Regions from separate parts of the Microbacterium sp. ARD31 genome, predicted to be linked through region 3. Evidence: riboswitches for the same ligand, from Rfam matches in the RefSeq annotation. Region 3 holds a riboswitch; each other region holds the start of a gene.
The links. Region 3 has a riboswitch for glycine ahead of gcvP (aminomethyl-transferring glycine dehydrogenase). Riboswitches for the same ligand answer to the same signal wherever they lie in the genome.

Region 1: linked by a shared signal. The riboswitch ahead of Q9S36_RS03660 (L-serine ammonia-lyase) and the one ahead of gcvP (aminomethyl-transferring glycine dehydrogenase) in region 3 are both predicted to bind glycine.
Region 2: linked by a shared signal. The riboswitch ahead of Q9S36_RS07300 (glycine cleavage system aminomethyltransferase GcvT) and the one ahead of gcvP (aminomethyl-transferring glycine dehydrogenase) in region 3 are both predicted to bind glycine.

What each region holds. Positions count from the first base shown of each region.
Region 1 is NZ_JAUZVE010000001.1:715,746-720,263, reverse strand. It holds gene Q9S36_RS03670 (NrtR DNA-binding winged helix domain-containing protein) at 1-506, opposite strand, end outside; gene Q9S36_RS03665 (MarP family serine protease) at 648-1,820, shown strand; glycine riboswitch at 1,886-1,971, shown strand; glycine riboswitch at 1,972-2,065, shown strand; gene Q9S36_RS03660 (L-serine ammonia-lyase) at 2,140-3,504, shown strand; gene gcvT (glycine cleavage system aminomethyltransferase GcvT) at 3,516-4,518, shown strand, end outside.
Region 2 is NZ_JAUZVE010000002.1:124,190-128,707, reverse strand. It holds gene Q9S36_RS07310 (NrtR DNA-binding winged helix domain-containing protein) at 1-582, opposite strand, end outside; gene Q9S36_RS07305 (MarP family serine protease) at 775-1,950, shown strand; glycine riboswitch at 2,004-2,096, shown strand; gene Q9S36_RS07300 (glycine cleavage system aminomethyltransferase GcvT) at 2,251-3,429, shown strand; gene gcvH (glycine cleavage system protein GcvH) at 3,426-3,809, shown strand; gene gcvP (aminomethyl-transferring glycine dehydrogenase) at 3,884-4,518, shown strand, end outside.
Region 3 is NZ_JAUZVE010000057.1:28,091-32,608, forward strand. It holds gene Q9S36_RS45265 (FHA domain-containing protein) at 1-345, shown strand, start outside; gene Q9S36_RS45270 (MerR family transcriptional regulator) at 349-1,089, shown strand; gene Q9S36_RS45275 (bifunctional nuclease family protein) at 1,124-1,591, shown strand; gene Q9S36_RS45280 (MerR family transcriptional regulator) at 1,839-2,408, shown strand; glycine riboswitch at 2,505-2,611, shown strand; gene gcvP (aminomethyl-transferring glycine dehydrogenase) at 2,728-4,518, shown strand, end outside.

The sequences.
Region 1 (4,518 bases), on a different contig from region 3:
TACACCTCGCGCAGTTCGGCGAGGGTGAACCGGTCGGGCAGGAAGCCGTGCGCGATGCGGCTGTAGCCCACCTTGTTGCGCAGGCGCCAGAGGGCGTAGTCGACGATGTGGTTGTGGTCGAACGCGAGCGCCGGAAGGGCGGTCGCGTCGAACCACGCCACGTTGTGCTGCTCGGTCGCCCGGGCGATGTCCTCGCGCACGAGCGCCCAGTAGACGATCGACACGACGCGCCCGGGGGAGCGGCCGACGTCGCCGAACGCGTACAACTGCTCGAGGTAGCTGGGCGCGAGACCCGTCGTCTCGGCGAGGGTGCGCGACGCGGTGGCCTCGAGGTTCTCCGCGGGATCGACCCAGCCGCCCGGGAGCGCCCACTGACCCTCGTGGGGATCGCGGGTGCGGCGCACGAGGGGGAGCTCGATGCGCGCGTCGTCGGCCTCGCTCCGCAACCGGAAGATGACGGTCGAGACGGCGACGCCGATGGGGGGAGGGGAGGTTGTTCTTGTCATGGTGACCTTAACTGCCGAGGTCGATCTTAGAGTCGATATGACCAGAACCGCAACACGAACCGATTTCCCAGCAGCGGCGGCCTACGCTGATCGGGAGGAACCGCCGGCTCTCCCGGGCGGACTCGTCAAGGGAGGCCCGCCGTGCTCGTCGTCGACATCATCGTCGTGCTCGTGCTCATCGCCGCGCTGTTCGGCGGACTCCTGCGGGGTCTCGTGGCCACCGCCGGCACGCTCGTCGGCATCGTTCTCGGCGCCGTCGTCGCCGTGTGGCTCACCCCCGTCATCGCGCCCGCCTTCACGGGCTGGGAGTACCGCAGCCTCGTGCTGGCGATCATCGCCCTCGGCATCGTGGCCCTCCTCGCCGCGCTCGGGACGGCCGTCGGCAGACGCCTCCGCCGCGGCGTCGACCGCGCGCGGCTCGCCCCGCTCGACCGCATCCTCGGCGGCGTCGTGAACACCGCCGCGGCCGCCGTCGTGCTGCTGCTCACGAGCGGCGCGATCGTCGGCTCCGGGATGCCGGTGGTCGCCCCCGCCGTCGCGTCCTCCCGCGTCCTGGGCGCCCTCGACGCCCTCACCCCGCCGGCGGTCGATTCCGCGCTCGCCGAGTTCCGCGGCTTCATCGTCGACGAGGGCATCCCGCGCGTCGGGGAGCTCCTGGCGCCCGAGGTGGAGCCGACGGCGCCCCCCGTCTCGCTGGACGATCCCGCGCTCGAGCGGGCCGCGGCATCCGTCGCCCGCATCAGCGGCAACGCCTACGCGTGCGGTGCGTCGCTCACCGGGTCGGGGTTCGTCGCCGCGCCCGATCTCGTCGTCACGAACGCCCACGTCGTCGCCGGTGTCGACGAGCCGCTGGTCGAACTGCCGGGACGGGATGCCGAGGAGGGCCGCATCGTCTACTTCGACCCCATCGACGACCTCGCCGTCATCAGCGTCGACGGCCTCGACGCGGCACCGCTCGAGATCGTCGACCCGGTCGCGGCGGGGACCCCCGTCGCGGTCCAGGGCTACCCGCTGGGCGGTCCCTTCACGAGCAGTGCCGCCTACGTCCTCTCGGTCGGCAGCGCCGTCGTCTCCGACATCTACGAGGACAGCTCGCAGCCGCGCGAGATCTACGCCCTCGAGGCGAACGTGCGTCCGGGCAACTCGGGCGGTCCCCTCCTCACCGAGGACGGCGAGGTGGCGGGTGTGGTCTTCGCCCGCGGCCAGGATGACGCGACCCGCGGGTACGCCATGACGACCGCCGAACTGCGCCCCGCGCTCCAGGTCTCGCCGGGCGACGCGACCGTCTCCTCCGGCGCCTGCACGACGGACTGACCGGGCCGTATCGGCGCGGCGGGCCCCGGTGATAGGCTCGCGCTCACAACCGCACACCGGACCATCGCGTCTGCTCGGGAGAAGCCCTCGTGGCTGCCGAAGGAGCAATCCCTCCCCGGAATCTCTCAGGCCCCCGTACCGAGCCGACATGGTCACTCTGAAAAGCGGCACCCTCGTGGTGCCCGCCGACGGGGCAAGCGGGCATCGCCCGCGAAATCTCTCAGGCCGATGACAGAGGGGGAGGAACTCACCCGCATCCCGCTGCGCCGTCAGGAGTTCCGTTGTTCCCCTCACCTCACCCCTCCGCCGGGTCGACACGATGTCCCTGAGCATCGGCGTCTTCGACCTGTTCACCGTGGGCATCGGGCCGTCGAGCTCGCACACGGTGGGTCCGATGCGCGCGGCCGCCGACTTCGTCTCGCGCATCGACGCGGACCGTGCCGCGCGGGTGCGGGTCGACCTGTACGGCTCCCTCGCGGCGACGGGACGTGGCCACGGCACGCTGACCGCCGTGCTGCTGGGACTCGAGGGGCTGCAGCCGGAGGAGGTCCTCCCGGCCGAAGTCGAGGAGCGCACTGCCGCGATCGCCGAGGCGCGTCGCGTCCGGCTGGGCGGCACGGGCGACGTGCCGCTGTGCGAGGACGACATCGTCCTGCACCCGCTGACAATCCTGCCCGCGCACACGAACGGACTGCGGCTGCAGGCGTGGGACGAGGACGATGTGCTCCTCGACGAGGCCGTCTACTACTCGATCGGCGGCGGGTTCATCGTCCGCGACGGCGAGGCTGCCGGCACGGCGGATGCGGCGCCCGTGCCGTTCCCGTTCGAGACGGCGGCGGAGCTCCTGGCCCACTGCGAGCGCGAGGGCTTTTCGATGGCCGAGGTCCAGCGGCGCAACGAGCGGGTCTCCCGCACCGACGACGACATCGTCTCCGGCATCCTCCACCTCGCCGACGTCATGGTCGACAGCGTCGCCTCCGGGGCGGCGCGCGAGGGGATGCTGCCGGGCGGCCTGCGCGTGCCGCGGCGGGCTCCGGCCTGGCACGCGCGCCTGCGGCGCGACGACCCGACCGGCGACGATCCCGCGCTCTGGCAGGAATGGGTCAACTTCGTGGCCCTCGCCGTCAACGAGGAGAACGCGTCCGGCGGACGGATCGTCACGGCCCCCACGAACGGCGCGGCGGGCATCATCCCCGCCGTGCTCCACTACGCGACCCACTACGCCGCGCCGGCGCGCCCCCGCGAAGAGGTCGTCGTGCCGTTCCTGCTGACGGCCGCCGCGATCGGCGTCCTCTACAAGGCGCGCGCCTCGATCTCGGGCGCCGAGGTCGGCTGCCAGGGGGAGGTCGGGTCCGCGTCGTCGATGGCGGCTGCCGGACTCGCCGAGGTCCTCGGCGGAACGCCCCGGCAGGTCGAGAACGCCGCCGAGATCGCAATGGAGCACAACCTCGGCCTCACGTGCGACCCGATCGGCGGTCTCGTGCAGATCCCGTGCATCGAACGTAACGCGATCGCCGCGGCGAAGGCGATCAACGCCGCCAAGATGGCGCTGTGGGGCGACGGCACCCACCGCGTGTCGCTCGACGAGGTCATCGTGACCATGCGCGAGACGGGGCGGGACATGAGCAGCAAGTACAAGGAGACGGCGCTCGGCGGCCTCGCGGTCAGCGTCGTGGAATGTTGAGCGGAGACGGCATGACCGAGACCACGACCGAGCCGCGGCGATCGCCGCTGCACGAGCTGCACGAGCGGCTCGGCGCGTCCTTCACCGACTTCGGCGGCTGGCTCATGCCCGTCCGCTACACGTCGGACCTCGCCGAGCACCACGCGGTGCGCCGTGCGGCGGGGATCTTCGACATCTCGCACATGGCCGAGCTCCGCATCGAAGGGACGGATGCCGCGGCGTTCCTCGACCGCGCGTTGGCCGGCCGCCTGTCGACGATGAAGGTCGGCAAGGCGAAGTACTCCCTCGTCCTCGCCGCCGACGGCGGCATCGTCGACGACGTCATCGTGTACCGCATCGCCGACGGCGAGTTCCTCGTCATCTCCAACGCCGGCAATCGCGCCGAGGTCGCGGCCGCGTTCGCCGCCGTCGCGGCGGGCGACACGCGCATCAACGACATCACCGACCGGATGTCGCTCATCGCCGTGCAGGGCCCGGCGGCCCGCGGCATCCTCGAGTCGACCGCGGGCGTCGAGGGCGTCGAACCGGCGCTCGCGGACATGACCTACTACTCGTGGGCGCGTGGCTCGTTCCAGGGCCGCAGCCTCTTCGTCGCGCGCACCGGGTACACCGGTGAGGACGGCTTCGAGCTCATGGTGCCGAACGAGGTCGCCGAGGGCCTGTGGCAGGCCGTCACCGACGCAGGCCGCGACGCGGGGCTCGTCCCCGCCGGGCTCGCCGCGCGCGACACGCTCCGCCTCGAAGCGGGGATGCCGCTCTACGGCCACGAGCTATCGCGCGACATCGTGCCGGCACAGGCGGGGCTCGGCCGCGTCGTCGCCGCCGACAAGGAGGACTTCGTCGGCAGGGACGGCCTCGCCGCCCGCGACCTCGGCGAAGCGCCCGTCCTCGTCGGGCTCGTCGCCGACGGCCGCCGCGCCGGCCGTGCCGGCTACGCCGTGCTCGCGGGCGACGACATCGTCGGCGAGATCACCTCGGGAGCCCTCAGCCCGACCCTCGGCCATCCCGTCGCGA
Region 2 (4,518 bases), on a different contig from region 3:
GCGGTGGCTCCCGGTGCGGAAGTGGTCGGTGGGGATGAGGGTGCCGGAGTTCTCGGCCTGGCGGCGGAAGTTCGCCGGGTCGAGCCGCTTGCCGAGGATCGACTCGTACACCTCGCGCAGCTCGGCGAGCGTGAACTCGTCGGCGAGCAGTCCGTGCGCGATGCGGCTGTAGCCGACCTTGTTCCGCAGGCGCCACAGGGCGTAGTCGACGATGTCGTTGTGGTCGAACGCCAGGCGCGGAAGAGACGTCGCATCGAACCACGACACGTTCTCCTCCGCGGCCGCGGCGGCCGCCTCGTCGGCGCGCAGCAGCGCCCAGTACACGATCGACACGACGCGGGTGGGGGAGCGGTCCACGGCGCCGAAGGCGTACAGCTGCTCGAGGTAGCTCGGCTCCAATCCCGTCGTCTCGGCCAGGGTCCGGGATGCCGCGGCGTCCAGTCCCTCGTCGACGTCCAGCCAGCCGCCCGGCAGCGCCCACGAGCCCTCGTGGGGGTCGCGCGTGCGACGGACGAGGGGCAGGGCGAGCTCGGGGCGGTCGCCGTCGGGGTCGCGGCGGAGCGTGAAGATGACCGTGGACACGGCGACGCGCGTCGCGTCTCCTTCGGCGGACGCGATGGGGATGCCGTGGCTGATCGTGCTGGTTCGTGTCATGGTGACTCTAACTCCTTCGACCGATCTTAGTGTCATGGTGACCAGAAGGTCAAACGCGTGACGTTCGCGTCGTTCTCCCAGTCGCGCGCCGTAGGGTGGCCCTCCCCGGAAGGAGCCCCCGTGCAGGTGATCGACATCGTTCTGATCGTCATCCTCGTCGTCGCTCTGCTGGCAGGTCTCCAGCGCGGGCTGCTCGCCAGCCTCGGATCCCTGCTGGGTCTCGTCGGCGGCGCGTTCGCCGCCCTCTGGGCCATCCCACTGGTCAACGACGCCCTGCCCACTCAGCAGTGGCGGCCCCTCGTCGTCATCGGCGGCACCCTGCTGCTCCTGGTGGTCGGCATCGCGATCGGCGGCGGCATCGGCATGGCCCTGCGGCGCGGCGTCGACCGCACCCCCCTCCGCGGCTTCGAGCGCCTCCTCGGCGGCGCCGCGAGCGTCGTCATCGCCGCGCTCGCCGCCTCGTTCGTCGGGCAGGGACTCGTCGCGACTGGGATGCCGGTGGTGGCGCCCGCGATCGGCTCATCGACGGTGCTGCGCACGATCGACTCGCTGACCCCCCGGCCCGTGCAGACCACGCTCGCGCAGCTGCGGGCCGCCGTCCTCGACGAGGGCATTCCACGACTGGGCGGTCTCCTCGCCCCCGAGACCGAGACCGGACCCCTGCCGGCCATCGCGCTGGATTCACCGCGTCTCGAGGCCGCAGCGGCCTCGGTCGGACTGATCTCGGGCGTGGCGTACGCCTGCGGGACGAGCTCCACGGGCAGCGGGTTCGTCGCGGCTCCCGACCTCGTCGTGACCAACGCGCACGTCGTGGCAGGGGTCGACGCACCGGTGGTCGAGCTCCCCGGCCGCGCCGCCCGCGAGGGCCGCGTGGTCTACTTCGATCCGGTCGACGACCTCGCTGTCATCGAGATCGACGATCTGGATGCGGCCGCTCTCGGCATCACCGAACCGCTGGAGCCGGGTGCGTCGGCGGTCGTGCAGGGCTACCCGTACGGCGGCCCGTTCTCGTCGGGCCCCGCCCGCGTCCTGTCCGCCACCTCGGCGCCCGTGCCGGACATCTACGAGGACGCCAGCGCCCCACGCGAGATCTACGCGCTGCAGGCGCAGGTCGTGCCGGGCAACTCCGGCGGCCCGCTGCTGACCACCGACGGCGACGTCGCCGGCGTGGTGTTCGCGCGGGCGGACGACGGCCGCGAGGTCGGCTACGCGATGACGACGGCCGAGCTGCTGCCCGTCCTCGCCCAGGCGGATGCGTTCGAGCAGCCGGTGTCCACGGGCGCCTGCACGTCGTGACGGTCGGGGGCGCTATGCTGGCCCCGCAACTGAACAGCAACAGAACCGGCTCGATGACCTCTGCGGGAGAGCCCCGGCACTACGCCGGGCACCGAAGGAGCAAGCCTCCCCGCCAATCTCTCAGGTACGCGTACCGCTGAGGTCGGGCCACTCTGGAAAGAGATGTCTTCGACATCCGCCGACGGTGAAAGCACCGGCATCCCCTTGACGAACGGATGCCGATGCGAAACTCTCAGGCCCATGACAGAGGGGGAGTTCGATAGGCGCGGACCCGCGCCTGCCCGACCGACGGGAGAACTCATGCCAGACCCTCGCTCCACGCCGCTGCGTGGGCGCCACGAAGCGCTCGGCGCCTCGTTCACGGACTTCGGCGGCTGGCTCATGCCGGTGCGCTACTCGTCCGACCTGGCCGAGCACAAGGCCGTCCGCGAGAGCGCGGGACTGTTCGACATCTCGCACATGGCGGAGTTCCTCGTCACCGGCACGCACGCCGGGGCGTATCTCGACTACGCGCTCGCCGGCCGGCTCTCGGCGCTCGCCGAGGGCAGGGCGAAGTACTCGCTCGTGCTGGCGGCCGACGGCGGCATCATCGACGACGTGATCGTCTACCGCCTCGCCGACGACCGCTACCTCGTCATCGCCAACGCGGGCAATCGCGACGCGGTCGCCGAAGCCCTCGCCGAGCGGGTGGCGATGTTCCCGCCGCCGCCGCCCCTCACCGGCCAGGACGGGTCGTTCGCGTTCATCCCCGGCACGCATGCCCGCGTCGAGGACGTCTCGGATGGCTACGGCCTGCTCGCCGTGCAGGGTCCGGCGGCACGGGCGGTCCTCGAGGCGACGCCCGAGCTGACGGGGTGGCAGCGACCGCTCGCAGACGTGCCGTACTACGCCACGACCAGCGCGTCGTTCGACGAGACCGGTGTGCTCGTGTGCCGCACCGGCTACACCGGCGAGGACGGCTTCGAGCTGCTCGTGCCCGTCACCCGTGCCGAGGCGCTCTGGGACGCCCTGCTCCGCGCCGGCGAACCGCTCGGGCTGGTGCCGGCGGGCCTGGCCGCGCGCGACACCCTGCGCCTCGAGGCCGGCATGCCGCTCTACGGCCACGAGCTGACGCGCGACATCGCCCCCGCCCAGGCGGGCCTGGGCCGGGTCGTCGTGACGGACAAGGACGACTTCGTCGGCAAGGCCGCGCTCGCCGGGCGCGACCTCACGGACGCGCCCGTCCTCGTCGGGCTCGTCGCCGAGGGGCGCCGAGCCGGACGCGCCGGGTACGGCGTCTTCGACGGGGACGCGCCGGACGCGTCGCGCGTCGGCGAGGTCACCTCCGGCGCGCTCAGCCCGACCCTCGGCCACCCCATCGCCATGGCCTTCGTCGCCCCCGCGGCATCCGCCGCCGGCACCGTGCTGTATCTCGACGTGCGCGGAACCCGCATCCCCGCGACCGTGACCGCCCCGCCTTTCTACCGGAGGAAGAAGTGACCGATCTCAACAGCCTCAAGTACACCGCTGAGCACGAGTGGGTGGCCCTCGACGGCACCACCGCCACGGTCGGCATCACCGACTACGCCGCCGACAAGCTCGGCGACGTGGTGTTCGTGGAGCTCCCGTCCACCGGATCGGCCGTCACGGCGGGCGAGGTGTGCGGCGAGATCGAGTCGACGAAGTCCGTCGGCGAACTGTACGCACCGCTCACCGGCGAGGTCGCCGAGACGAACGACGCCGCCGTCGACGACCCTTCGCTGGTGAACTCGTCTCCCTACGGGGACGGGTGGCTGCTGAAGATCACCGTCGACCCGACCGCGGTGGAGGGTCTCATGGATCGTGCCGCCTACGTCGAACTCACCGGCGGGGACGCGTGAGCGGGCCCGGATCGGTCGCGGGCGGCACCTTCGCCGCCCGGCACATCGGCCTCGACGCCGACGCGCAGCGCGTCATGCTCGACGCCCTCGGCTACGAAGACGTCGACGCCCTCGTGCGACGCGCCGTTCCGGCATCCATCCAGGTGGACGCCCGCTCGACGAGCGACATCCCGGCCGCCGCGACCGAGGCCGAGGCCCTCGCCGAGCTGCGCGCGCTCGCCTCGCAGAACCGCGTCGCCCGGCCGATGATCGGGCTGGGCTACTACGACACGTTCACCCCGTCGGTGATCGCGCGGAACGTGCTCGAGAACCCGTCGTGGTACACCGCCTACACCCCGTACCAGCCCGAGATATCGCAGGGGCGGCTCGAGGCGCTCATCAACTTCCAGACGATGGTGACCGATCTCACCGGACTCGCCACGGCCAACGCGTCGATGCTCGACGAGTCGACGGCCGTCGTCGAGGGGATGCTGGTGGCCCGCCGTGCATCGAAGGCGGCCTCGAACGTGTTCGTCGTCGACGCCGACGCGCTGCCGCAGACCAAGGCGCTGCTCGTGCACCGGGCCGCGGCCCTGGGCATCGAGATCGTCGAGCGCGACCTCGCGCGCGGAGCGACGCTGCCCGAGGAGCTGTTCGGCGTGTTCGTGCAGTATCCCGGCGCATCCGGCGAGGTCTGGGACCCCCGTGGCGTCGTGGACGCCGCGCACGT
Region 3 (4,518 bases):
CTGAGCCCGGTCGACGCCGCCGCCGTGGACGCGTTGCCCGCCGGCCATGCGCTGCTCGTCGTGCAGCGTGGTCCGAGCGCCGGGTCGCGGTTCCTCCTCGACACCGACGTGGTCGGGGCCGGTCGCCACCCCGACAGCGAGATCTTCCTCGACGACGTCACCGTGTCCCGCCGGCACGCAGAGTTCCGCCGGTCCGGCACGGGCTACTCGGTCAGCGACGTCGGCAGCCTCAACGGCACCTACGTCAACCGCGACCGCATCGACTCCGTCGAGCTCAACGACGGCGACGAGGTCCAGATCGGCAAGTACCGCCTCGTCTTCTTCTCCTCCCACCCGGACAGCTGATCCGTGAGTGCCTCGACGCCTGCGAGCTCGGGTCGCGGCGCCCGCTTCAACATCGGGCAGGTCCTCGACCAGCTGCGGCCCGACTTCCCCGGGGTGACCATCCCCAAGATCCGCTTCCTGGAGGACAAGGGCCTGGTCAAGCCCGAGCGCACCGCCGCCGGCTACCGCAAGTTCTCCGGCGACGACGTCGCGCGGCTGCGCTACATCCTGCTGATGCAGCGCGACCACTACCTCCCGCTGAAGGTGATCGGTGACCACCTCGACGCGATCGACCGGGGACTGGAGCCGCCGCCGATCGAGTCGGTGGTGCCGACCGTGCCGAAGGTCGCCCTCAGCGCCGACGGCCTCCCCAGCCCCGAGTCGTTCCGGCGCACCAGCGAGCTGCGGCTCTCACGCCGCGAGCTGCTCAAGGTCGCCGACATCTCCGAGGACCTGCTCGCCCAGCTCGAGCAGTACGGCCTGGTGAGCGCCCGCACGGGCACCGGGCACTTCGACAGCGACGCGCTCGTCGTTGCGCAGACCGCGCGGGAGCTGGCCGACTTTGGCTTCGAGCCGCGCCACCTGCGCGCGTTCAAGACGGCCGCGGACCGCGAGGTCGGCCTGGTCCAGCAGGTCGTCGCGCCCCTCGCCCGGGGCCGCGACGCGGCCGCGCGGGGGCGCGCCGAGGACGCCACCTCGGAGATCGCCGCCCTCTCGGTCCGCCTCCACGCGACCCTCGTCAAGATCGGCCTCGACCGCGCCTGACGCGCCCCTCACCGCACGTGAGTAGGGTGGGGACATGCGGGAAATGGACGTCGTGGGTGTCCGTGTCGAGATGCCTTCCAACCAGCCCATCGTGCTGCTGCGCGAGGTGACGGGGGAGCGCTACCTGCCGATCTGGATCGGAGCGGTCGAGGCCACGGCCATCGCCTTCGCCCAGCAGGGCGTCACCCCACCGCGCCCCCTGACGCACGACCTGATGCGCGACGTGCTCGCCGCCACCGGGCAGCGCCTCGACGAGGTGCGCATCGTCGACATGCAGGAGGGCATCTTCTACGCCCAGCTCGTCTTCGACGGCGGCGCCGAGGTGGGCGCCCGCCCGTCCGACTCCATCGCGCTCGCCCTGCGCACCGGCACCCGGATCGTGTGCGCGGAGTCGGTGCTCGAGGAGGCCGGGCTCGCCGTGCCGGCCGAGCAGGAGGACGAGGTCGAGCGCTTCCGCGAGTTCCTCGACCACGTCTCGCCGGACGACTTCGAGTCCCACTGACCCCAGCGCCAACACTCACCCTCAGGTTGAGGTTGAGGGTTGCGACACGCCGCGGGCGTGGATGGACAAGCCGGAGCGACGGGCTTACCGTGAACTGTCTTCGTTGTAACTCCACCGCTGTGGTTGCCCCGTCCGCGGGACGCCCCAGTGGATCCTTCCCCCCAGGAGTTACCGCACAACGGAGGAACTGACCTGGAGGGTCGCTGTGGGTAGCAACGAGAACGACCAGGGCGCGGACGCCGCCCAGATCACCGCTGCGGCGGAGGCCGCCGAGCTCGCCGAGGAGCAGGGCCTGCTCTTCGACGACGACGTCTCGCCGCTGCCCAGCGACACCGGCTACCGCGGTCCCACCGCGTGCAACGCCGCCGGCATCACCTACCGCCAGCTCGACTACTGGGCCCGCACCGGTCTGGTCGAGCCCAGCGTGCGCGGTGCCGCCGGCTCCGGCTCGCAGCGGCTCTACTCCTTCCGCGACATCCTCATCCTCAAGGTGGTCAAGCGGCTGCTCGACGCCGGCATCTCGCTGCAGCAGATCCGCACCGCGACCGCCCACCTGCGCCAGCGCGGCACCGACGACCTGACCCGCGTGACCTTGATGAGCGACGGCGCCTCGGTCTACGAGTGCACCAGCAACGACGAGGTCATCGACCTCCTCCAGGGTGGTCAGGGTGTCTTCGGCATCGCGATCGGCGGGGTCTGGCGCGAGATCGAGGGCACCCTGGCCGAGCTCCCGAGCGAGCGTGCCGCCGAGGAGCCCGCCGCCCCGGTCGCCGGCGACGAGCTGGCCGCGCGGCGCGCCGCCCGCCAGACCGGCTGACAGACCACTCCCACCGCACGATCCTCCGACGAAGCCGCCCGCGACACCGGGCGGCTTCGCCCATTTGTGTTGCGTATCGCTAAACTCGTGGTGCCGACATCCCGCACGGGAGAGTCGTCGCGCCCGGTCGTGAGGCCGGGCCGGTGCGCCGAAGGGGCAATTCCTCCCCGGAACCTCTCAGGCACCAGGACCGTGCGGGTTGGCACTCTGGAGGCCTCCTGGCCGACAGAGGGGGAGGTCCAGCCAGTGACCTCTGGGAGACTCCGTGACGGACGCCACCTCCAGCCCCTCGACCGGTCCCGCGACCGGCCCCGCGTCGGTGACCGACGCCAGCGCCCTGGGGGAGTTCGTGCCCCGGCACATCGGCCCTGACGACGCCGCGATCGCGCACATGCTCGCCGCCGTGGGCCACGAGTCGCTCGAGTCGCTGATGGCGGCCGCCGTCCCCGGGGGGATCCGCACGGCTGCGGCCCTCGACCTGCCGGACCCGCTCGACGAGGAGGCCACCGCCCGCGCGCTGCGCACGCTGGCCTCGCAGAACCGCCCGGCCGAGGCGATGATCGGCCTGGGCTACCACGGCACGATCACGCCCCCGGTGATCCGCCGCAACGTGCTGGAGGACCCCTCCTGGTACACCGCGTACACGCCGTACCAGCCGGAGATCTCCCAGGGCCGCCTCGAGGCGCTGCTGAACTTCCAGACCGTGGTCGCCGACCTGACCGGCCTGCCCACCGCCAACGCCTCGCTCCTCGACGAGGGCACCGCCGCCGCCGAGGCGATGACGCTCGTGCGCCGTGCGCAGCGCACCGCGGCCGGCCCCTTCGTGATCGACGCCGACGCCCTGCCGCAGACCATCGACGTGGTCCGCACGCGCGCGGAGGGGATGGGCATCGAGGTGGTGGTCGCCGACCTGGCCGCCGGCCTCCCCGAGGGCGACCTGTGCGGCGTCCTCGTCCAGTACCCCGGCGCCTCGGGTGCCGTGGCCGACCCCCGTCCCGTGATCGAGGCGGCCCACGAGCGCGGCGCGCTGGCCGTGGTGTCGGCCGACATGCTCGCCCTGGCCCTGCTGGAGGCCCCGGGCACGTTCGGCGCCGACGTCGTCGTCGGCTCGTCCCAGCGCTTCGGCGTACCCCTCTTCTACGGCGGACCGCACGCCGGGTTCATGTCCGTCTCGGCCGGCCTCGAGCGGCACCTGCCCGGCCGGCTCGTGGGCGTCTCGGTGGACGCCGAGGGCCGTCCGGCGTACCGCCTCGCGCTCCAGACCCGCGAGCAGCACATCCGCCGCGACAAGGCGACCTCCAACATCTGCACGGCGCAGGTGCTGCTCGCCGTCGTCGCCTCGATGTACGCCGTCTACCACGGCCCCGAGGGCCTGCGCCGGATCGCGCAGCGCACCCACGACCACGCCTCCCGCATCGCGGCTGCCCTGCGGGCCGGGGGAGTGGAGGTCGTCAACGACACCTGGTTCGACACGCTGACCGTGGCGGTGCCGGGCCGCGCCGGCGACGTCGTCGCGGCTGCGCGCACCATGGGACTGCACCTGCGCCTGATCGACGACGACCACGTCGGCCTCTCGACCAGCGAGCGCACCTCGGCGTCGACCGTCGCCGCGGTGCTGCGCTCCTTCGGGGTCGCCGCCGTGGACGAGGCCCCGGCAAGCGGGCTGCCCGAGGAGCTGCACCGCACGACGGACTTCCTCACCCACGAGGTCTTCCACGCCCACCACAGCGAGACCCAGATGCTGCGCTACCTGCACAAGCTCTCGGGCCGCGACTACGCACTGGACCGCGGCATGATCCCGCTCGGTTCGTGCACCATGAAGCTCAACGCGACCACCGAGATGGAGCCGGTCAGCCTGCCCGGGTTCGCCGACCTGCACCCGTTCGCCCCGGCCCAGGACGCCACCGGCTACCGCGAGCTCGTCGACGACCTCGAGTCGTGGCTCGCGGAGGTCACCGGCTACGACAAGGTCTCCGTGCAGCCCAACGCCGGGTCCCAGGGCGAGCTGGCCGGCCTGCTGGCGATCCGCGGCTACCACCGGGCCAACGGCGACCTCGACCGCAACATCTGCCTGATCCCGTCGTCGGCCCACGGGACCAACGCCGCCTCC